DNA from 3 places in the Exiguobacterium sp. UBA6309 genome. Region 1 is predicted to be linked to each of the others. Evidence: predicted binding sites of a transcription regulator. Region 1 holds the regulator's gene; each other region holds the start of a gene.
What was found. The regulator Rex, encoded in region 1, represses fermentation and respiration genes when NADH is low (regulators of the CRP and FNR family bind a similar motif). The targets are predictions, from matches to a motif close to TTGTGAAATATTTCACAA.
Positions count from the first base shown of each region.

Region 1 (8,016 bases):
AGTCCGTGACGTTTACTATACTGATAACCATCGAGCAAATAAAAAATGATTGCCAGCGCCCAAACCCCGACACAACTGATCAAAAAGGCAGTCAAGGGAGTGACGCTACCATAATAGGATATGATCAATGGATCATTGAGTTCGACGAACAGTTGTGTCGTTAGAAGCGTACAACATAGTCCAGAGAGTAGACTGACGAGAAGACCGCTCCATGTCTGGATGACAAGTCCGATCATGCAAGAAATCAGAAGGAACAAAGGAAGAGCAGCATTAAAGGCATCCGGGCGGATGAAGGCGGACACGTAGTCCGCATACATCGGAACGAAATAAAGAATACCGGATAACAGTCCTTGAATCAGGTTGATGAAAAAGCTTTTCGTTCGCATCAGTGTTGGTTCTCCCATCGTTCCATCAATTCAAGTAGATCGACATCGATCTGGTCTCGTTCCGCAGATAACGCTGTCGCTTTTGGAATATCATTAAAAACTTCCGGTTCGCAAAGCAACTGTTCGATTTCCGCTGAACGCTGTTCGAGCCGTTCAATATCTTGTTCGAGTTGTTCGATTTGCTGACGGCGTTTTTTTTCTTCTTTCTGTGCTTCTTTGTCGATCGTCTTCGATGCCGTGACTTTTGCCGCTTTTGCCTCTTCGGCTTCAAGGCGAGCGATTTCTTCTTGTTCAGCCTTCTTCTCTGTGTAGTACGAATAATCGCCGAGGTATTCTGTCACACCAGCTTCACTCATCTCGATGACGCGTGTCGCGATCCGATCGATGAAGTACCGGTCATGGGAAACGAAGAGTAGCGTACCTTCATAGTCGACGAGAGCGTTCTCAAGGACCATCTTCGAATCCAGATCCAAGTGGTTCGTTGGCTCGTCAAGGATGAGGACGTTAGTCTTCCGGAGTTTCAGTTTTGCGAGCGCGAGACGTCCGCGTTCGCCACCGGACAATTCATGGACAATCTTGAAGACATCGTCGCCGCTGAACAGGAATTGTCCGAGCACAGAACGGACTTCTTGTTCGCGCATCAGTGGCCATTCGTTCCAAATCTCATCGATGACACGATTCCGGTCATTGAGTTCTGCTTGCTCTTGATCGTAATACCCGATCGAGACGCCGGTGCCAAAACGGAAATCACCGAAGAGAGGACGTAAACGACCGACGAGGACTTTTAAGAGCGTCGACTTCCCGATTCCGTTCGGTCCGACGAGTGCCAGTGATTCGCCGCGTTGCAAGCGGAACGTGATGTCTTTTGAGACAGCTTCTTCGTAACCGATTGCCAATTGATTGACTTGAAGAACGTCATTCCCGCTCTGTTTTTCGATTGGGAAGGAGAGGACCGTACTGCGTTCATCTCCATCTGGTCGGTCGAGCCGGTCGACCTTCTCGAGCCGTTTTCGAACGCTTTGAGCACGCTTTGTCGTTGTCGCCCGAGCGATGTTTCGTTGAATGAAATCCTGCATCTTCGCGATTTCTTCTTGCTGCTGTTCGAACTGTTTCATTTCTTGATCGTACAATGCCGCTTTTTGCTCGAGGTACTTCGTATAGTTCCCAGTGAACTTACGACAGACATTACGAGAGAGCTCATAGACGACATTGACGACTTGATCGAGGAAGTACCGATCGTGCGAGACGATCAGAACGGCACCACGATAACCACCGAGGTAACTTTCAAGCCAAGCGAGCGTATCGATATCCAGATGGTTCGTCGGTTCATCGAGAATGAGAAGCTCTGGTGCTTGCAGGAGCATCTTCGCTAAGGCGAGCCGTGTCCGTTGACCTCCGGACAATGTCTGGATCCGGCGTGAGTAATCGTCTGGATAAAAGCGCATGCCGTGCAGGACGGAGCGAATATTCGCTTCGAACTGATAACCACCTGCTTCTGAGAAGTCATGTTGTGCTTGATCGTACGTCTTCAGAAGTCGATCGTAAGCGACCGGGTCGTTCAAGATGTGCTCCATGCCCATCTCGATTTCCATCCGGCGCAGTGTCCGTTCTTGTTCTTGCAGATGTTCAAAGACGGTCAGCATCTCGTTCCAGATCGTCTCATTCGATTCGAGACCACTGTCTTGCGCGAGATAGCCGATTTTGACATCTTTACCTTTCATGATATCGCCCGAGTCATGACTGAGTTCACCAGCGATGATTTTGAGCAAGGTTGATTTACCGGCACCATTTCGACCGACGAGCGCAATTCGGTCGCGCTCTTGTACTTCCAATTTGATATTTTCTAAAATCGGCTCGACGCCGAATGATTTCGAGAGTTGGTTGACTTGTAAGAGTATCATTTCCATCCATCCTTCCACCCTTTAGTCTATCACGAACAAAAGCGCGAGGTCCTGCGGAATATATTATTTGTGACTCTATGTGAAGTGGTTTACAATCAAGGAGAGTAGAAAGCTTTTTGCAAAGATTTGGGTGCCACGATGGATGTGGCCGAAGGGGGAACTGCAGGATGAATGGATCAGACACAAAAATTCCACAAGCGACAGCAAAACGGTTGCCGCTATATTATCGCTTCATCCAAAGTTTATACAATTCAGGCAAGCTCCGCGTCTCTTCTGCTGAGTTAAGCGAGGCGGTGAAGGTTGATTCAGCAACGATTCGTCGCGATTTTTCCTACTTTGGGGCACTAGGGAAGAAGGGGTATGGATATAACGTTCAACATCTCTTAACGTTTTTCCGGAAAACCTTGAATCAAGATGAGGTGACGAATGTTGCCTTGATTGGGGTCGGTCATCTCGGAACAGCGTTTGCAAATTATAACTTTTTAAAGAATAATAGTACTCGGATAGTCGTTGCGTTTGATGCGGACGAAGAGAAGGTCGGAACAACGACGCATGACGTTCCAATCTATCATGTTTCGGACATGAAAGAACAAATCGAAGCGAATCAGGTCGATGTCGCCATCTTGACGGTTCCATCCCAGTTCGCACAGTCAGTAGCGGATGAGTTAGTCGAGTATGGTGTGACAGGCATTCTGAACTTCACGCCTGCACGGTTGAACGTGCCAGCGAGCGTTCGGGTTCATCACATCGATTTATCGATCGAGTTGCAGTCGTTAGTTTATTTCATGAAGCATTATTCGCAATCAGCTGAAGGAGTGAAATCATAATGGAAAACCTTATCCCGCTCACGTTAGGTATCGGACCTGCGAGTATCGGATTAATTGCTGTCGTCGCGTTGATCATCTTCGGACCGAAGAAGTTGCCGGAATTCGGTCGTGCTGCCGGTCAAACATTGAAAGAGTTCAAGAATGCCACGAACGGCATCATGGACGACGATAAAAAGGACGAACCGAAAGAGAAGTGATTGAATCATGACGGTTGATCAAGAACAAAGCATGACGTCGCACCTAGACGAACTGCGTAAGCGGATTGTCTGGTCGCTCCTCATCGTCGTCGTCCTGTTCGCTGTCGCATTTCCGCTCGTTCGACCGCTCGTCCGTTTTCTGCAAGCGGACTTAAAAGAGCTCGGTATCGGATTAAATGCCTTCAACGTCGCCGATCCTTTAATGTTGTATTTGAATCTTGCGTTCATCATCGCGCTGATTTTAGCGTCACCGTTCTGGATGTATCAACTGTGGGCATTCGTCCGACCAGGGCTTTATGAAAAGGAACAAAAAGCAACACTGACGTATATTCCAGTCATCTTCTTTCTATTTTTGGCTGGTGTAGCCTTCTCGTATTTCTGGTTGCTTCCCTTCTTGCTCGAAGTCTCAACGGATCTCGGGAAAGAATTGGGGATCGAGCAAGTCATCGGGGTCGAAAACTACTTCAGTTTCTTGATCCGGTTGACGATGCCGTTTGGTCTTCTCTTCCAATTGCCGGTCGTGACGATGTTCCTGACACGCCTTGGTCTTGTGACGCCATATTTCATGCGAAAGAATCGAAAATATGCGTATTTCGCGCTGTTCGTCGTTGCGGCATTGATCGCACCGCCGGACGTGACGTCACACTTGATGATCTCAGTGCCGTTGTTCGTTCTCTATGAAATCAGTATCTTGATTTCCGCGCGGACGTATAAAAAGGTCTTGATCCTCGAGCAACAGGCAGAGCTTGAACGACAGGCGGATTTGATGCGTGAATTGAATAAATGAATCGTGAATTCCTTCCAGCCATTTCGGGAGGAATTCTTTTTTATGAAAGCGTTATGTTTATATTGATAAAGCAGTTAGCGATGCGTATACTAAAGATAATTCATGGGGGCTTAGCTCAGCTGGGAGAGCGTTTGGCTGGCAGCCAAAAGGTCGTCGGTTCGATCCCGATAGTCTCCACCAAGTTCATACGTTCAACTCCTCGAGTGCTCGAGGAGTTTTTTTATGTTCCCAGTTAAATTCCTTCCAAATATAAAATGTCACCAAAAAGAAAAAAATTAAAAAAATAGACAAATATAAATTGTTTATTTCCATTAACTTCATTAAACTAAAAATACAGAATTTTCGTTAAACTGTTTTATTAGTATTACTACTATGGTTTTACAGAAAAGGGGAAACGAACGCATGAAGAAGAAGATTGCACTTATGGCAGCCGTCTTAATGACGTCTTCCAATCTAGTCAGTGCGCAAGGTGCACTGTCCTCGCAAGACAAAGCGACGGGTCAAAAACCGCAGGCGCTCTCACTGAAGAAATCGGGACAAGAAAAGAACTACAAACAATCGGATAAAGTCCGAGTCGTCATCGAGATGGAACAAAAACCGGCGATTCAAATCGCCCAATCTCAAAACAAGCGGTATAGCACATTGAGCAATGCCGAAAAGGAATCGATCAAGGATCGACTCGTCAGCGTCCAAAAATCAGTCAAGTCAGCTATCGCTAAAAAGGCGATTCCTGTTACATATAAAGAAAGCTTCACAACCGTCATCAATGGATTCAGTGGTGAAGTGAAGTTCGGTGACATCGAAGATATCAAACAACTCGAAGGAGTCAAAAGTGTACATATCGCGCACGAATATGCGCGCCCAACCGTCGATAAAGGTGCCAAGCCAGACATGCTGTACAGCAAGGACATGGTCAATGCGAAGGAAACGTGGCAGGACTATGGCTTTAAAGGGGAAGGAACCGTCGTCGCGGTCATCGATACGGGGATTGATCCATCGCACAAAGACATGGTCTTGAGTCCAGAGACAAAGGTGGATTTAACCTCTTCGAAGGTCGATAGTGCGAAAGAAACAAAAGGTTTAAAAGGAAAGTATTTCACGGAAAAAGTACCGTACGGCTATAACTATGCCGATCACGACAGCGAAATCCGTGACTTAGGTGCGGGGGCATCGATGCACGGGATGCACGTCGCAGGTACGGTCGGAGCAAACGGCGATGAAGCAAACGGTGGTATCAAAGGGGTCGCGCCGGAAACACAGCTCCTCGCGATGAAAGTCTTCGGAAACGATCCAGGAATGCCATCGACATTCAGCGATATCTACATTAAAGCGATCGATGATGCGATTGCACTCGGAGCCGATGTCATCAACATGAGTCTCGGTTCGACGGCATCGTTCGTCAATTCAGATGCTCCAGAACAACGCGCAATCGTCAACGCGATGAACAACGGTATCTTGTGTGCGATCTCTGCTGGTAACTCGGCGTTTGCAGGTCATGGTGCGGGTAATCCATATACAGCAAACCCGGATATCGGTGTCGTTGGTGCACCAGGATTGACGAGCCAGGCGCTCCAAGTCGCGTCACTCGAAAATACGAAATTGACGCTTGAAGGCATGGCGCTGACGATCGACGGTCAGGATGCCGGTTATTTGGCATACCAAAAACAAGATTCGCCGAATCCGATTGCCGTCTTCGATAAAGAGAAGAAGGATGTCGTGTATGTCGGTGACGGTCAAGCTTCGAACTATGAAGGTAAAGACGTCAAAGGGAAAGTCGTCTTCGTCGTGCGTAACGGTGGTTTCAACTACGGTATGATCCAAGCAGAAGCTGAGAAGCAAGGGGCAGCAGGTGTCATCGTCCGCGGTCGAGTCGATCACGGGGATTACGTCAGCATGGCGCTCAACAATCCGACGATTCCACTCGTCACGCTTAGCATCGCGGACGGGAATGATCTCGAAGCAAAAGCAAAAGAAGGCAAGGCAATCGCAGTGACATTTGACGGAAAAGCGGTCTCAACCGATAACCCGGTCGCAGGACAAATGTCTGACTTCACGTCATGGGGTGTCACGCCAAGCCTTGACTTCAAGCCAGAAATCACGGCACCAGGTGGGAAAATCTATTCGACGCTTAATGATAACGAGTATGGCGTCATGAGCGGTACATCGATGGCAGCACCACACGTCGCTGGTGGAACAGCACTCGTCATGCAACGGATTGCGAAGGACTTCAAAGTCACTGGTGCAACACGCGTTAAACTCGCCAAAAACATCTTGATGAATACATCGCGTCCGCAACTCGATCAAGGAAAATACAACGCAGAACTGAAAACAGGCAACTTCTACTCCCCACGTCGTGAGGGAGCTGGACTGATGGATCTTCGTGCTGCGATGAAGACACCAGTCGTCATCACAGAGACAAAGTCAGGTGAAGGCAAGGCATCCTTGAAGGAAGTCGGCGAGAAGTTCACATTCACGCTTGATTTAAAAAACTACAGCAATGAAAAAGTGACGTATAAGCTAGCGGGAACGGTTCAATCAGATCTCGGTGCACAAGGATCGAACTTCCTTGAAGCAAATGGAATCTTCAAAAAAGGAACGATTGGTACGGTAGATGCCAACATAGGCACATACCCGATCTCATTTGCAGTCGGCTCGAAGAAAGCGAGTTCAGTCTCGATTAATCCGAAGAGCTCAACGAAAGTCAGCGTGTCAGTCGATTTGAAGAACACGACTGACTGGGCGAACGAGCTTCCGCTTGAACAAGTCTTTAAAAACGGCTACTTCGTCGAAGGATTCGTCCGTCTGATCGATACGAAGAGCAAAAATCCAGAACTGACAGTTCCTTATGTTGGATTCAAAGGAAAATGGGATCAAGCTCCGATTTTAGATGCACCATTGTACGATAAAAACAACACGTTCTACGGATTGACAGGTCTAGCGACTGAAGTGAAGGACGATTTCGAATTCCTTGGTACGAATGCCGCTGGAAAAGTTGTCGCGAACAAAGTCTCGTTCTCACCGAACAACGACGGTAGCGCAGATGAAGCTTTCCCGATCATCTCGTTCCTTCGAAATGCGAAAAAAGTCGAGTATTCGATTCTTGACCGGAATAAAACAACACTTCAGAAGCTTGATATGCAAACGGACGTCGTCAAGAACTACTATGATAGCGGTTCAGAGAACGGCTACACACCAGTCACAAGCGCTGCTTGGGACGGAACGATCAACGGGAAACCGGTCAAAGATGGTCTTTACTACTACAAAGTCAAATCGGTGATCGATTATCCGAACGCAAAATGGCAGACGAATCTCTTCCCAGTCTATGTCGATACGAAAAAGCCAGCAGCGACTGTGAAATGGAATGCTGCGAAATCAACACTTTCATGGACAGCAGGCGACCAAGGAACAGGAGTTGCGTCATACGATATCCTCGTCAATGGAAAGAGTGTCTTAAAGCAACCACTTGCCGCAACAGAAAAAGCGTACACGTTGACGGATCTGCCGGAGCGCGCGAAGATTGCCTTCGTCGTCAAAGACTATGCTGGAAACAGTGTGAAAAAAGACGTCAACACGACAGGCGTTGATAAAGCCGTACCAAATGTTCAAATCGATACACCGGTCGCTCTTGGTCTTGCAACATCAAAAGTCATCAACATCGCGGGTCATGTCTCTGATGAGTCAGGTATCAAATCGTTCAAGATCAACGGAAAAACTGTTAAACTGCGTTTCGATGCAGCCCAACAAAACTATGCGTTCAGCCATGACGTGACGTACACGACGGATGGCGTCAAGTCATTCAAGGTCGAAGCATACGATGGAAAAGGGAATCGTGTGGCGTTCAACCGTCAAGTCATCATCGACACAGAATTACCAACGATTCGTGTCACAGCACCAAAAACCGTCTCAAGTAAAACAAAA
Region 1 is NZ_DJTL01000037.1:52,746-60,761, reverse strand. Features, by position in the region: gene B3M90_RS13155 (hypothetical protein) at 1-404, opposite strand, end outside; gene B3M90_RS13150 (ATP-binding cassette domain-containing protein) at 386-2,287, opposite strand; gene B3M90_RS13145 (redox-sensing transcriptional repressor Rex) at 2,455-3,114, shown strand; gene B3M90_RS13140 (twin-arginine translocase TatA/TatE family subunit) at 3,114-3,311, shown strand; gene tatC (twin-arginine translocase subunit TatC) at 3,319-4,098, shown strand; tRNA gene B3M90_RS13130 (tRNA-Ala) at 4,203-4,278, shown strand; gene B3M90_RS13125 (S8 family serine peptidase) at 4,501-8,016, shown strand, end outside.

Region 2 (8,016 bases), on a different contig from region 1:
CATTTCGATCGCCCTTTCCGGTGAGGAGTAGCCGGTCGCTTAATCGTCTGAGGAGCTGTGAATTCACGTTTCGGAATGACTTCTCCGCGGTAAATTTCCATTGGCTCCATCTCGACGCCCATTTGCTTTGCAAGTGTTTTTAAGTGTTTTAAATCTTGATCCGTGACAAGTGCAAGTACCATCCCATTTGCGTTTCCGCGTCCCGTCCGACCTGAACGGTGTACGAAATCGTCAAGCGACTCCGGTAAATCGTAATGGACGACGTGTGTGACCGCTTCGATATCAAGCCCACGCGCCGCAAGACCTGTCGTGACGAGTAAAGGAAACTCTCCCTTTTTATAAGAACGCAAGGTCTCCATCCGCTCTCGTTTTCCTTTTTCAGCGTCTAAAATCCGGTATTTCAGTGAGAATTTACTCAACTCGCCATTCAATGGTCCAAGGAATGAGCGATTGTTGATGAATGTCAGCACTTTTGATCCTTGCATGTTCGCCAGACGACGTAACAATTCCGGTTTCTGACGACGTGAAGTCTCCAAATAACCGAATGTCACTTGTGTGCTGACGGCACGCTCAACACGAATCGTCTCAGGATCATTCGCAAGCGTCCGTCCCCATTCTGCTGTCCGTTCCGGCAATGTCGCTGAGACGAATGCCAGTTGTCGATCGCGTAGCGCACTATTTGCGATTCGCGTCGCCGAGTCACTCATACCACTTTCATAAATTTGATCCGCTTCATCTAAAACGATCAATTTCACCTTATGCATCTTCAGCTTCTTCGAATCAATCAACTCGACGAGACGTCCCGGTGTTCCGACGATGATTTGCGGCTTTTTCTTCAATCGTTCATATTGTCGCTTTAATTCAACACCACCAATGAATGCACCGGATTTGATACCACTTCCTTGAGCAAATAATTGAATGACTTGATGAATTTGCATGACGAGTTCCCGTGTTGGTGCCGTGATGACGACTTGCACGTGTGGCTCTTCCACTTCAATCTTTTCTAAAGCTGGAATGACATAAGCAAGCGTCTTCCCTGTTCCTGTCGGCGCTTCAGCTAGGACATCTTTTCCTTCGCGCAACAACGGAATCGCTTGTTCTTGAACAGGCATCAACTCTGTAAAGCGCGCTCGTTCCCATGCTTCCTGTAAAAATGGTTTTGTAAAGTTCATAACGATTTCTCCTACTCTCTTAATTCCATCATGCCGTTACGTATTCGACATGATCTCCTGATGCATCACGGTATCCCCGTAATGTCTGTGTATATTCATTTCCTGCGTCGAGCAATCGGATGTGGAACCGGACTTCTTCTTCACCGGCTTCTTCCTTTAAAATCTCGAAGCCTTGGATGACACGATCCTGTAATTCTGCAGCGAGTGCCGGATACACGGCAAGACTCGCATACATCGCTTTTACGTCCACGGGACGGCGAACAAGCGCAATCCAGTACGATTCATCATAGCCGATAAAGTCTTCATAATCAAAATCATCTTCAAACCGAATCCAGAATCCATCACCTTCAAATTCTGTGATCATCCCAGTTCGCGTCGAACCTTCCGATCCGATTTTCAGCGAGACCCAGTCTCCCGACTGATAATCTCCTTGTTGCGTTAATGACACATACTCCATTTGGCACACCTCCACGTTCTATATTCCCTTTTTCATTGTCAACGATACGTCCTAAAAACACAAGATACCGTAACGTGACATTCCTCACAGTTTCAACTGTGCTAGTGGATCTTTTTCAAATCAGCTCATACAGTTTCGTGAAAATCTTGATTTACCAGACTTCAACTGTTTTTTAATCTTCACTCTTTCATAAGTACAGAAATAAAGAAAACCCCTCATATCAACGTTTGTTCACTTGTTAAATTATTCACATGAACGTAAAGGGAATCTCTATCTCCTTTTGTTACACTATTCACATAAGGAACTGATCATTAGCTCAATTTTAAAGGAGTGGTATCCATGTTATTAGAAAAAACGAGTGCCTGGACAAACTTTACGTCTGGCGAATGGATCAAAACAATCGATGTTGCAGACTTCATCCGGCTCAATCGCACGGAATATACAGGTGATGATCACTTTTTAGTCGGTCCGACGCAAGCGACGCAACGGCTTTGGCAACAAATTCTACAGTTGACGAATGAAGAACGACAACGTGGTGGTGTGTATGCCGTCGATGCCAAGACACCATCAACGATTCTCTCGCATGATGCAGGGTATCTTGATCCCTCTCTTGAAAAAATCGTCGGCTTACAGACAGATGAACCGTTCAAACGTTCAATTCATCCGAACGGCGGGATTCGGATGGTGAATGATGCCTTAGCTGCGTATGGCTTTGAAGCAGACGAGACCGTCACGAAAATTTTCAGCGAGTACCGGAAGACACATAACCAAGGGGTTTTCGATGCCTATACCCCTGAGATGCGCGCTGCACGTAAAGCCGGTATCATCACAGGATTACCAGACGCCTATGGACGTGGGCGGATCATTGGCGACTATCGTCGTGTCGCTTTGTACGGAACAGCACGCTTGATTGAAGAACGTAAGCGAGACTTGAAGGCACGTGGCGGCTTCCTCTCTGAATCGATGATCCGCGACCGCGAAGAGATGAATGAACAATTGCGCGCATTAACGGAATTGACCGAGCTTGGAACTCGCTATGGTTTTGATCTCTCCCGCCCTGCAGAAACAGCACAAGAAGCATTCCAGTGGGTCTATCTTGCTTATCTTGCTGCGATCAAAGAACAAAATGGTGCAGCTATGTCACTCGGTCGAGTCTCGACGTTCCTCGATATTTATGTCGAACGTGATCTTGCGACCGGCCGCTTGACGGAAGAAACAGCACAAGAGCTCGTCGATCATTTTGTCATGAAACTTCGGATCGTCAAATTCTTACGAACACCGGACTATAACGATCTCTTCTCTGGCGACCCGACGTGGGTAACGGAATCGATTGGCGGGATGAGTGAAGATGGTCGATCAAATGTCACGAAAAGTTCATTCCGGTTCCTGCATACGCTCTCGACACTCGGTCCGGCACCTGAACCAAATCTAACTGTTCTCTGGTCCACTCAGCTTCCACGCGGATTCAAGGAATTCTGCGCGAAGATGTCGATCATATCAAGCTCGATTCAGTATGAGAACGATGATTTGATGTTGCCGGTTTATGGGGATGATTACGGCATCGCTTGTTGTGTCTCCGCGATGCGGATCGGGAAACAGATGCAGTTCTTCGGTGCTCGAGCAAACCTTGCAAAAGCATTACTTTATACAATCAATGGCGGAATGGACGAGAAGCTCAAAATTCAAGTCGCCCCAGTCACACCATTGATGCTCGATGAAGTACTCGATTACGAGACAGTCATGGCGGCTTACGATCGTCAACTCGATTGGCTCGCAGAACTGTACGTCAACACACTGAATGTCATCCACTACATGCATGATAAGTACAGTTACGAACGGATTGAAATGGCTTTACACGATCCGGAAATCTTACGGACGATGGCATGCGGCATCGCTGGTTTATCGGTCGTCGCCGACAGTCTATCCGCTATTCGTTATGCAACAGTCCGCCCGATCCGAGATGCGGATGGGATTGCAGTTGATTTCAAGATCGAAGGTGAGTTTCCAAAGTTCGGGAATAACGATGAACGGGTCGATCAGATGGCTGTTGATCTCGTGACATTGTTCATGGAGAAAATCCGTAAACATCCAACGTATCGAAATGCGCTCCCGACACAGTCTGTCCTGACGATTACTTCAAACGTTGTCTATGGTAAGAAAACAGGAAATACACCCGACGGACGCCGTGCGGGTGAACCATTCGCACCGGGTGCTAACCCGATGCATGGACGTGATACCCGTGGTGCTGTCGCCGCCTTGACGTCTGTCGGAAAATTACCATATGAACATGCGCTCGATGGTATCTCCTACACGTTCTCGATCGTGCCAAAAGCACTTGGTAAGGATGAAGCCACACGTATTCGAAATACGGTCGGATTACTTGACGGATATATGGGCGGTACGACTTCAAAAGGACATCATTTGAATGTCAACGTCTTTGACCGTGAGACGTTACTTGATGCCATGGAGCATCCGGAACAATATCCGCAGTTAACGATTCGGGTATCCGGTTATGCCGTCAACTTCATTAAACTGACGCGTGAACAACAGATTGATGTCATCAATCGTACGTTCCACGGTTCTCTCTAAAATGATGTGTAGTATGTGAAAGGAAGTGAGCAGGATGACCTATGGTATGATCCATTCCGTTGAATCATGTGGAACAGTCGATGGTCCTGGCATTCGATTCATCGTCTTTACACAAGGATGTCCACTACGGTGTCAATACTGTCATAACGTGGATACATGGGAGTTCGGTTGCGGACGGCGTGTCTCAGCAGACGAAGTAGTAAAAGAAGCGATCAGCTATCGATCCTTTTTCGAAGCAACGGGTGGCGGAATCACCTTCTCTGGAGGTGAACCGCTCGCTCAGCCAGAATTCTTGGAGGCTGCTTTAACAGAGGCAAAACGCCTTGGACTGCATACGGTCATCGATACCGCGGGATCCGTCGTCCCGAAAAACATCGACGCGATCCTCGATGCGACGGATCTGGTTCTGCTCGATATCAAGCATATCGACGATGCTGCTTGTCGCGTCTTGACTGGACGGAGTAACGCCAATACACTCGCCTTTGCAAAACGCCTAGCCGAGCGAAACATTCCCGTCTGGATTCGCCACGTCCTAGTTCCAGGTATCACGATGTCGGAACATTTCCTCCGTCAGACCGGCGAGTTCATCCGGACGCTCGGAAACGTCGAGCGCGTCGAGGTACTGCCGTATCATCAACTTGGAGTCTATAAGTGGGAAAACCTTGGTCTTGCTTATCCGTTAACTGATGTGCTTCCCCCTTCACGAGAGGAAACGGATGCTGCGCAAACCCTACTTGAATCGTACTTGTGTTAACGTTTCCGATTTGTTACGATGACATCATAGATTATGAACAGGAGGTACAACACCGAAATGAAGCAATCACTCGTACACGTCGCTTGATGAATGAAATCATCTCTTTCGCAATGCAGTTGCGGATGTCTGACGCTACGAGTCTGCTCTTTTTCGGTGTGACCATCCTCTGGTCATCGCCTTCTTTGAGTTACACTCCGGCACACCATCCGCTCGCTTCGGATGGTGTGTTTTTCATTTCATCTTATCGGAAATGAACACTAAAGGAGCTGCTTTTATGCCTACTGAAACACTTACGATCCAACACCTATCAATGTATTACGACGAACGACGTCTTTTCTCGGACGTCTCCTTTCATATTCATACTGGCGAACACGTCGCTTTGATTGGTCCGAACGGCATCGGAAAAACGACACTGTTACACTTGATCGCTGATCAACTTCAACCGACTGACGGTTCGATCAAGCGTCATTACAAAAAACTCGGTCTACTATCACAACACTTTGTGGCGGGCGATCACACCGTTCTTGATGTCGTCGAACGAGCGGATGAGGTTCGTTATCAACTTCGCGCTAATGCCATGAATGGTGACTTGACGATTTATCAACGAGCAATTGATCAGGACGCCTTCTCGCTGGAAGCAGATGCAGCACGCGTCTTAAAAGAAGTCAAATTAGAGGAAGCACTCTGGACACACAAAGCATCCAGTTTAAGCGGTGGTGAACAGACGCGCCTCCAACTTGCCTGTCTGCTTCTATCACGACCTGATTTCATCATTCTCGATGAACCGACGAATCATCTGGATCAAGAGACACTCGAGTGGCTCACGGAATGGGTCAACATGTCACGGACCTCGATTCTCTATGTCTCACACGAACGATTCTTCATCGACGCAACGGCTGATGCCGTCATTGAATTATCCGAATCAGGGGCAACGCGATACAGCGGAAACTATCAGTCCTATAAAGAACAAAAGGAACATCAAGCTCTGTCGCAACAACGAGCGTACGAAAAACAAGAACGCACCCGTAAAGAGCTGACACGCATGATTCAAGGATACCGGCAATGGCATCAAAAAGCCTCGAATCAAGCGAGTGAACGCGATCCGTATGCGAAAAAGAAGGCTGCTAAACATGCGACGAAGGTAAAGGCAAAAGAGCAGCAACTCGAGCGTCTACTCGAGGATCGTGTACAAAAACCACAAGTTGCACCGACTGTTCACGTCGCATTCGAACATGAAGCGATTCATGCGAAGCGACTCGTTTCGTTCGAACACGTCACGTTTAGATATGAGACGAAAACCATTCTAAACGATGTCTCATTTTCAATCGATCGCGGTGACCGGATTGCTGTCATTGGACCGAATGGAAGTGGGAAAACGACCTTACTGCGTCTCATTGAGGGCGAATATGTTCCTAATCAAGGGACAGTCATCCGCCATCCTCGATTAAAAACCGGCTATTTTTCACAAGCTCTTTCCCATTTACCGACATCCGGTACGTTGTTAGAGGCATTACTTGAGTACGGCACGATGAGTGAAACGGACGCCCGGACGTTGCTCGCCTGTTTTTTATTCCGTCGCGATGATGTTTACCGGTCGATTGCCGACGCTAGTATGGGTGAGAAATGTCGAATCGCCTTTTTACGTCTGTATTTTTCTGGTGCTCACTTGCTTATTCTCGATGAACCGACGAACTATTTGGACCTTGCGACTCGTGAACAAATCGAAGCCGCCCTCGATGTCTTCCCTGGTGAGCTCCTCTTCGTCTCTCACGATCGTTATTTTACCGATCGGCTATCGAACCGGACGTTTGACTTAACGACTGGATTCAACGATCATCCAGACGGAACTGCCGTGGTAAGAAATGCACGCCGAAGTGACCCTGAAGCGACTCAATCCGATCTACATCGTCTTGATGCTTTGACAGGTGATGTGCCGTTCGATACAGAAACAAATGAATCACTTTCAAAAGAATAACAAAAAAAGCATCTGCATAGAAAAAGAGACTCCTGTTTCCGTTGCAGATGCTTTTCATATTTCAGTCGTATTACCGCTTTTGATACTTCAGTTTCGTATGCGCTTGTGCCTGCTTGTGGATTTTTTTCCACTTTTCTTTCTCCGCCGCCTGCAACGCCACGTTTTGCTTACGTTCCGTATAGGCGATTTCTCGTTTTAGCTTGACGAAGCTGTTCCAGCGCTCAGCAGATAGCGTTCCATCTTCTAAAGCTGTCCGAACGGCACATCCTGGTTCCTTCTCATGTTTACAGTCTCGAAAACGACAGTTTTCAGCAAGCTCTTCAATATCGGAAAACGTCGACGATAAACCGTCACTTCCATCCCATAAGGCCAATTCTCGCATACCCGGTGTATCGACGAGTAATAAACCGTTCGCCAGTCGTTTCAGTTCGCGATGTGTCGTCGTGTGACGTCCGCGTTCATCGTCTTCCCGTACGCCACCCGTCTCCATTAACCGTTCTCCAGCTAAAGCGTTGACGAGCGTCGACTTCCCAACGCCGGACGATCCGACTAACACGATTGTTTGCTTGACTTGTAACTGGGCACGTAGTTCCTCTAATCCGTCACCCGTCAAAGAATCAACGGCAAGGATCGGTGTTCCGAACGCGACTGCTTCAACAGCCTGCAGTTCTATTTCGATCGACGGCATCAAACTTTTTTTCGTCAGGACGATGATTGGTGTCACCCCTGCATCCCAAGCAACCGTTAAATAACGTTCCAGTCGACGGACGTTGAAGTCATGTCCAAAAGCCATGACGAGCAAGGCGACGTCAACATTCGCGCAGATGATTTGTTCCTCGGTTTCCGTTCCTGCCGCTTTTCGGGAAAATTGAGACGACCGTGGCAAGACACGTTCGATTCGTCCTTTGCCTGGCTCTCGCTCTGTTTGAATGATCCAGTCTCCAACCGCTGGCAATTCAGCTTTCGTTCCTGATTGGAAACGCAACTTACCAGACAGTTCGCTCAGCGATTCTCCTGTTTCCGTCATGACACGATAATGCGTTTGATAGACGGCTATGATCCGTCCTAA
Region 2 is NZ_DJTL01000032.1:138,278-146,293, reverse strand. Features, by position in the region: gene B3M90_RS11660 (DEAD/DEAH box helicase) at 1-1,172, opposite strand, end outside; gene B3M90_RS11665 (hypothetical protein) at 1-3, opposite strand, end outside; gene B3M90_RS11655 (hypothetical protein) at 1,201-1,629, opposite strand; gene pflB (formate C-acetyltransferase) at 1,969-4,218, shown strand; gene pflA (pyruvate formate-lyase-activating protein) at 4,253-4,972, shown strand; gene abc-f (ribosomal protection-like ABC-F family protein) at 5,247-6,947, shown strand; gene rsgA (ribosome small subunit-dependent GTPase A) at 7,018-8,016, opposite strand, start outside.
Region 2: a site for Rex is predicted at 1,865-1,882, ahead of pflB (formate C-acetyltransferase). Genes of this name have one in related genera too.

Region 3 (8,016 bases), on a different contig from region 1:
AGATAACGACTATCTTCATACAATAAAAGACCACGCACCGCATTGGCACGATCTCGGTTATGTTCAACCAACTGGTCCACTTGATTGATTAACGGTATGTCATGATCCTTCATTTGCTCTGTTATCGTTGCAATCGTCCGATAACCGGATAGGGCGTAAATGATTGGGATAGAAGCGAATAAACTGATCAAAAGGATCAGCAGAATACGCTGACGCCAAAGTGAGTGCATGCAATCATTCCTTTAAATAAATAGACATGTCATAAGCTTAACTACTATCGCAAAAAAAGTGAAGCCTGTCCATTTTTTGAATAGGGAGAAGAAAGTAAAAAAATCAGTATTCCGAATAAAAAAGCAGGAAAGCTGGTGCAATACGAGAAGCTGTTTTAAAGTAAACGAAATAGAAAAAGCACAGCTAGGCTGCGCTTGAGTTTAAAACGAATACGAATGTTCCTTATAATTCCCAAAAACAGTATGGATTTCTGAGAACGTAACGAACGCGTTAGGTTCGACAGAAGAAACGATTTCTTGCAAACGGACGATTTCATTATTTTGAACGACGACATAGACCATTTTCTTCGTTCGGTTGGAGTATCCTCCCCGTGCATCAAGGATCGTCACACCACGACCAAGTTCTTTTGTGATGACTTCATTTATTTCATCCGCCTTTTCGCAAATAATGATACATTGCTTAGAAGCGGAATAAAAACTGTAAACCGTTTGAAGAGCTTTGGCGCGAACAAAGCTCATGATAAGAGCATACATAACGTGTTTCAAATCGAAGACCCACCATACCAAGATATAGATGACAAGATCTTGTATCAGAAATATGCGAGGAAGTGGCCAATTATGAAAACGAGCAAAGAAAAACTTTCCAAGAATATCGAGTCCACCTGTCGATGCGCCACCAAAGAAAATCAATGCCATCGCAAGACCAGAGACTAGACCGGCAAAGATGGAGGCAACAAGCGGATCGTTCAATGACTCGGGAACGATCTGAGTCGGAATCCAGTCGATTAAAAAAGAAGAGGCAACGACAATGATGCCAGATAAGAACATGAATCGCTTTCGTAAGAAACGGAAACCTAAAAGGAAGAGGGGAATGTTTAAGAGCAATTGGGTTAATCCGATTGGGGTGTGGAAAAGCTCTTGAAGGACAAGCGTGATCCCCATGATACCACCTGATCCGATATCATTTGGAGATAGTAGTAAGCTGATGTACAAGGAATACAGCAACGTACCTATGATTAAAAAACTGATTTTTTCAACTCTCTTTTTCTGTGGGTGTGTTGTAGTCATGGCATTATGATGAGTGACCTCATGCTCCTCCTTCTGTGAGTATCTGCCTGCAAGAGTACGCCCATATGCATAAAATTTCAACCCTTCTTATGAAAAAAGATGAAAAAGGGTAAGTTTTTTTAGGAAGGTGATGAAAATGAAGAAAACATTCTTGATTATAGGCTGTATTTGTTTAGGCGTATTGGTGGGGATTCGTCTTTTTCAACAACCAGACGAAGAAAACCAACGATCTATTTGGCATGATGGTGATCTCGTAGCTAGACAAGTCGGTGCTTCCATGATGAATACGGTAGCTGTTCGCCAATTAGCTGAACAACTCCCGTTTTCATCAGAATTAAAACAGGTAGATGTCGAAGGAGAGTCGTTACGGCTCGCTTATGACGTCACAGGCAAAGAACGGCGTGCTTGGATCGGGACCGATACTGGTACATTACAAATGAATCAGGATTTCTTGAACGCTCGCTTATCAAAAGTACTTATGCATCATACGCTCGTTTTATTTTCGACGATTCCTGACTTGACCAATCTTGAAATTCACTATACCGATCCCTATTCGAAAGCTGATTTTAAGATAGATCGTAGCGCGTTCGACATCTATACACCATCTGACATCGAACGCGCTACGTCATCGTCTGGACGTTTTAATCGTGTCGTCATCGATGGATATGTGCTTGATTCCTCCAGACGACAAACCTTTTTCGAGCGTTTCGCATCAGGATTTTCGATTCAAACTAATTAATTGTATAAAGCAAGAAAAGGTATTTTTCACAATCTCGACACAATGATATCGTTTACATCTCGTTCTTTTATGAAAACGATAAAACAGGTCTAATCAAGACTTGAACATCTCTTAAGATGGAAGTATTATAATAAATGAACAAACATTGTGAAGTGTTGAACAAAAGGAAGAGAGGTTTCTACAATGAACGAGGTAGAAGCATTAGAAGGGTTACGGAATAAAGCAATCAAGTCGACACGTATGCTACAACTGCGTCCTCTCGAATACTTAGTTCGTGCTATGTTAGCGGGGATATTCATTGGATTTGCAATCATTTTTACCTTAAAAGCAATTAACGGGCTGTATATGGCAGAATCACCTGCCGCGACACTTGTCGGTGGATTGACGTTCGGAGTGGCACTCGTCTTGATCATTTATGGCGGTGCAGAACTGTTTACAGGGAATACGATGTATTTCACGACGGCAACGATGCGCGGCTATACAACGAAGATGGATACGATGAAAGTCTGGTTGATTTGTCTGATCGGAAATGGTCTTGGAGGATTAGCATTCGCATTACTCTTCTCTCAAACAGGTATCTTACAGGAACTTGGAATGAACAATTGGTTGTTTGCTGTATCGGAAACAAAAATTCATCATTCGACGTGGGAAATCTTTACCCGGGCAATCTTCTGTAACTGGATGGTCTGTTTAGCAATTTTCATTCCGAAGAACATGAAGAATGAATTAGCGCAGATCATGATGATGATGGTACTTGTCGCAGTCTTCTTCGCATCAGGATTTGATCATGTCATCGCAAATATGGCATTGTTCTCTATCGCATTAATCGTGCCACATCCGGATACGATTACGTTTGCAGGAGCCATGCACAATCTGTTACCGGCTTTAGCTGGGAATATCATCGGTGGAGCAGTCTTCATGGGAATGATTTATACGTGGTTGAATAAAGAAAAACTAGAAATAGATGAATCACGTCAATCTACGGCACCGGTTCATATCGCTTCTAAACAAAATGCATAATGAAAAAGCAGCTGTCGCGACAGCTGCTTTTTCATTCATTCCATATGTTGAAAGCGATCAACATCTGCGGCGAGTTCTTCGTAAATCGTTTCGACGATTTGTGCGTCATCAAAGAGTCCGAGGACGTTATCGTCCGGTAAGGCGTCAACAGGAGACGTAAAGTACAGAACTGCCGTTAGCAATAATTGTTCTTGCTCTGCATGCATCTCGAATTTTTTCTGATAGAGGGCACGAAGCATTTCGAGTAGTTGTTTTAATTGGAAATAAAGGACGAGTTCTGCCTCGCGTTCGATATCAGAACTTTCCGTAGACGCGATATCTTGTGTCAGATGTGCGAGTCCGATTTCTGCTCGAATCAACAATTCTTGTTGTGCTTTTTCATCACCGACGAGATCGAGTGCCTGTCGGTGAAAATACGTATAAGCTGATTTAAAATCTCCGGGTGTGAATTCCATGGTGATGCCTCCTTCTCTTCTCTTTCTAGTTTCGCCTTATTTCTTGCAAAATTGCAACTATTTCGTGAAAATAAAGATACAAGAAAGGGGATTACATAATGCCGACACAAGCAGAATTACAACAGTACGCGTCTTTAGCAGTGCGTACCGGGATCAATCTACAGCCAGGACAACAATTGGAGGTGCGAGCGGGAATCGAGAATTTACCACTTGTTCGCGAAATCACACGTGTAGCATATGAAGTAGGTGCTACGCAAGTATATGTACAATGGTCAGATGATGAGATGACGAAAATCCGTTATTTTGATGCACCAGAAGACTCGTTTGATACATTCCCGGATTGGTTAAAAGCACGTTACGATCAGCTTGCAGAAGAAAAAACAGCATTCTTATCGGTCGTCAGTGAAGATCCAGATTTATTAAATGGTGTTGATTCAAGTCGAATCGCGCGTGCGAATAAAGCAGCTGGTATTGCTCTCGCCAATTGGCGAAAGTTCGTCATGAGTGACAATGTCAGCTGGTGTGTCGTAGCAGCACCTTCTGAAAGCTGGGCGAAGAAAGTATTTCCTGATGCAGAGGAACCGATTGAGGAACTGTGGGCAGCTATTTTGAAGGCAACACGTGCTGATCAAGCGGATCCGGTTGCTGCATGGGCGGATCATGATCATAATCTGCGTTCAAAAGCGAAATTCATGACAGAGAAGAAATACAAAACATTGCATTATACAGCGCCAGGAACAGAGTTATCAATTGAATTACCAGAACGTCACGTTTGGTTAGGTGGCGGTGGTCCGAATGCAGATGGTGTTGATTTTATCGCGAATCTGCCGACTGAAGAAGTGTTCACATTACCGAAGAAGACAGGTGTTAACGGTCATGTTTCGAGTACGAAACCACTCAGCTACAGTGGTAACTTGATTGATGAATTTACTCTTTGGTTCGAGGACGGAAAAATCGTCAAAGCGGAAGCGAAACAGGGGCAAGAAGCATTGGATGATTTAATTTCCCTCGATGAAGGTGCCCGGTATCTCGGAGAAGTCGCGCTCGTACCACATCGTTCTCCGATTTCTGATTCAGGTATTTTATTCTACAATACGTTGTTTGATGAGAATGCTTCGTGCCACTTAGCAATTGGTCGTGCGTACTCGACGTGTCTTGAAAATGGTCCCAGTCTTTCAGCGGAAGAACTAGAAGCACAAGGTGCGAACGACTCGATGACGCATGTCGACTTCATGATTGGATCCGCGGATCTATCAATTGAGGGAGAACTTGCAGACGGGACGCGTGAATCAGTCATGCGTGACGGAAACTGGTCGATCTAAATGAATAAAAAGGTGAGTCCAAATACTGGGCTCACCTTTTCTGATTAGATTATTATCAAGCTTCTTCCCCAATGATTTTTACTTCTGTCTCAAGTAAAATACCGAATTTTTCTTGGACGGTTTCTTGTACATGGCGAATGAGTGCAATGTAGTCAGATGCTGATGCGTTTTCGACGTTGACGATAAAACCGGCGTGTTTCTTTGATACTTCAGCACCACCGATGCGGGTTCCTTGGAGTTCACTATCTTGAATCAATTTACCCGCAAAATAGCCTTCTGGACGTTTGAAGACACTACCACAAGAAGGATATTCGAGAGGCTGCTTTGTTTCTCGTTTATGCGTTAGATCATCCATGACTTCCTTGATCAATGCTGGATCACCCTCCGTCAAAGCAAATCGTCCTTCGAGAATGATGTATTCTTTCTTTGAGAAACAACTCGTCCGGTATCCCAGTTCGAGTTCATCATGCGAAATGTTCAACAGATCCCCTTGTCGTGTCAAAACAGTGGCGCTATGAAGGCAATCTTTGACTTCTCCACCGTAGGCGCCCGCATTCATGATCAACGCGCCACCAATCGTTCCCGGAATCCCGCAAGCGAATTCAAGACCACTCAGTTGATGCGCATACGCAACACGAGACGCCTCGATTATTGCTGCGCCACTTTGAGCGACGAGTTCATGTCCCTCGACCGAAATGTCGGTTAACTTTTCAAACGAAAGAACGATACCGCGAATACCGCCATCACGTATGACGAGATTCGATCCGTTCCCGAGCAATGTCAAAGGGATGCCTCGTTCGTAAGCATATCTTACGACAAAAGCCGTTTCTTCATAAGACGTTGGGATGATGAAGAGATCAGCGATTCCTCCCATTTTTGTATACGTATGATATTTTAAAGGTTCATTGATCAGTACAGATTCTTTTGAAATGCCTTCATATAGCCCTGTCATTACTTGTTCAGTCATCATGGTCTCAGTCCTTTTCATAAATTCCTATCCAGCGCTTATGCGCTCAAAATATATTTTAACATTAATTGTGCAGTCGTTGTTCAACATACTGTTCCCAAAATACCGACTTATGCCGGGAATTGCAAGCAGTAGGGAGTGAATGTCATCGATTAGTAATGAAAAACATCGCACAGATAGAATAATAGGGAAGAGGAATGAAGGGAAAAGAACTCGGGAAAAGAAATATAAGGAGGCGATGAGGATGGAAAGTGAACGATTATGGATGCGACCATTCGAAGAAGCGGATTTCAGCTTTTACAAGTCACTTGTTCAAAATGAGCAAGTCATGCGCTATATCAATGGTGGCGTTGCTCTGAGTGAAGATGAGGCACGAGAATGGTTCGATCGACAATTGGAACGATACTCGGATGAACGACAAACTGGTTTTTTGCTGTTATTCAAAAAAGAAACGAATGAACCAATCGGTTTCGCTGGATTATTGATGCAGGAAGTGGATGGAAAAGAAGAATTAGAAGTCGGTTATTGGCTCGAACCGAAGCACTGGAAAGTCGGTTATGGTCGTGAAGCAGCGAAACGACTAATGATGGAAGCTTTTAATCGAGGGCATGATCGAATCATCTCGATCATTCATCCCGATAATCGTTCTTCTCAAAATGTCGCTCGTGCAAACGGTCTGAACTGGGAAAAAGATACGATTTTCAAAGACATTCCGGTCACGATCTATGCTGGACAATTATCACGACTTTGTCGTAACTAAAGAGGAGAGTTTTTATGTACGCATTCGCATTTGAGTCTTTTCATCACATGACACCCGATACGTTATATGCATTGTTGAAATTACGAATGGATATTTTCGTCGTTGAGCAGGAGTGTGCATATCCGGAACTAGATGATCAAGATCAACAAGCCACACACCTGATCGTACGTAACGAAAGCGGTCAAATCGTTGGATGTCTTCGGATATACAACCATCCGACAAAAGGATTAGCGATTGGCCGGGTTGCCGTTCATCGTACTCACCGATCAGTTGGATTGGCAAAACAAATGATGGAGAAAGCGATGGATTATTTGCAGGAAAAAGCTACGATCTACTTACAAGCACAAGCGCACTTAGAAGGGTTTTACGGGTCATTTGGTTTCGAAACTGTATCCGAACCTTATTTAGAGGATGATATTCCACATGTAGATATGCAGTTTTACGCAAAGGATTCTAAAAAAGACTTCACGTCGTCGAAGGATGAACCGATGAATAAGTAGAATGAACTTTTCTCGGAGGTGGATCAGTCATGAAGAAAGTGCTGGTCATTTGCGCGCTTAGTTTAATCGGTATCCTCTCTTTAGGAGTCGGTATTTCGTATGCTCAATTGCAAGGGAATTACCGTGATTCTGAGCAAGAATTGATGACGATTTTAGAGCGACAACATGATTTATCGGCTTCCTCCTTTCTTGAAGTGCATGCCTCCTTTTCTTTACAGCATCGGCAAATCATACACGTCCGCCTTCGTGGCGAGCCTGCCATCACATACGAATTCATCCAACCAAAGGATGAAATCGAATATTATGGATCTGTCGGAACAAGTGTTGAAAAGACAGGGAAGCACGATGACGTCTTTCGAAATGCTCATCTAAAAGTCGGGGAAAAATAAAAAAATGGAGGATCTTCCGGAAACAACGGAAGATCCTCCATTTTTTGCTTTTAAGACGATTGGATATTGCGTACACTACGAAGAGATACTGGAATGAGGAGGTCGAGGGAATCATGTGGAAACCCTTTACGAAAAATCAATCAATTGCTCCGGCGTTGCAAGCCTTTCGGGAACTTGACGTCGAGATGTTTCGGACGCACGTTGCTCAACTGAACGATGCGGAGCAACGTGCCTTACAATTCATTAAACGATCGCTAGAGCAGGATTCACCTGCTCATTTAGAACTAGCACTGGAGATGAAACAACCGTTCAGCGAAATCGATCGTCTGTTCCAAACGCTTGTCGCGTGTCAAAATCGTCAGCAGTTACTCGAGATGCTATTAGCGCACGGTCTTGACGTCAATCAAGTCTACACACTTGAGGGTCATCGCTCCATCGTCCGGCAGCCGCTTCACTTTCCTGTAGGCCTTTATGCGGCGCGTCATCCAGAGCTATGGACACTTGTCGCTACAAAATTGGACGTTACCTACACAATGCATCTTCAACGAAGTGATCAATTCATGGAG
Region 3 is NZ_DJTL01000032.1:82,987-91,002, forward strand. Features, by position in the region: gene B3M90_RS11345 (CHASE3 domain-containing protein) at 1-230, opposite strand, end outside; gene B3M90_RS11350 (YitT family protein) at 432-1,235, opposite strand; gene B3M90_RS11355 (hypothetical protein) at 1,435-2,037, shown strand; gene B3M90_RS11360 (formate/nitrite transporter family protein) at 2,221-3,057, shown strand; gene B3M90_RS11365 (YkvA family protein) at 3,093-3,512, opposite strand; gene B3M90_RS11370 (aminopeptidase) at 3,611-4,834, shown strand; gene murB (UDP-N-acetylmuramate dehydrogenase) at 4,890-5,804, opposite strand; gene B3M90_RS11380 (GNAT family N-acetyltransferase) at 6,046-6,561, shown strand; gene B3M90_RS11385 (GNAT family N-acetyltransferase) at 6,576-7,061, shown strand; gene B3M90_RS11390 (hypothetical protein) at 7,091-7,450, shown strand; gene B3M90_RS11395 (hypothetical protein) at 7,564-8,016, shown strand, end outside.
Region 3: a site for Rex is predicted at 2,183-2,200, ahead of B3M90_RS11360 (formate/nitrite transporter family protein). Genes of this name have one in related genera too.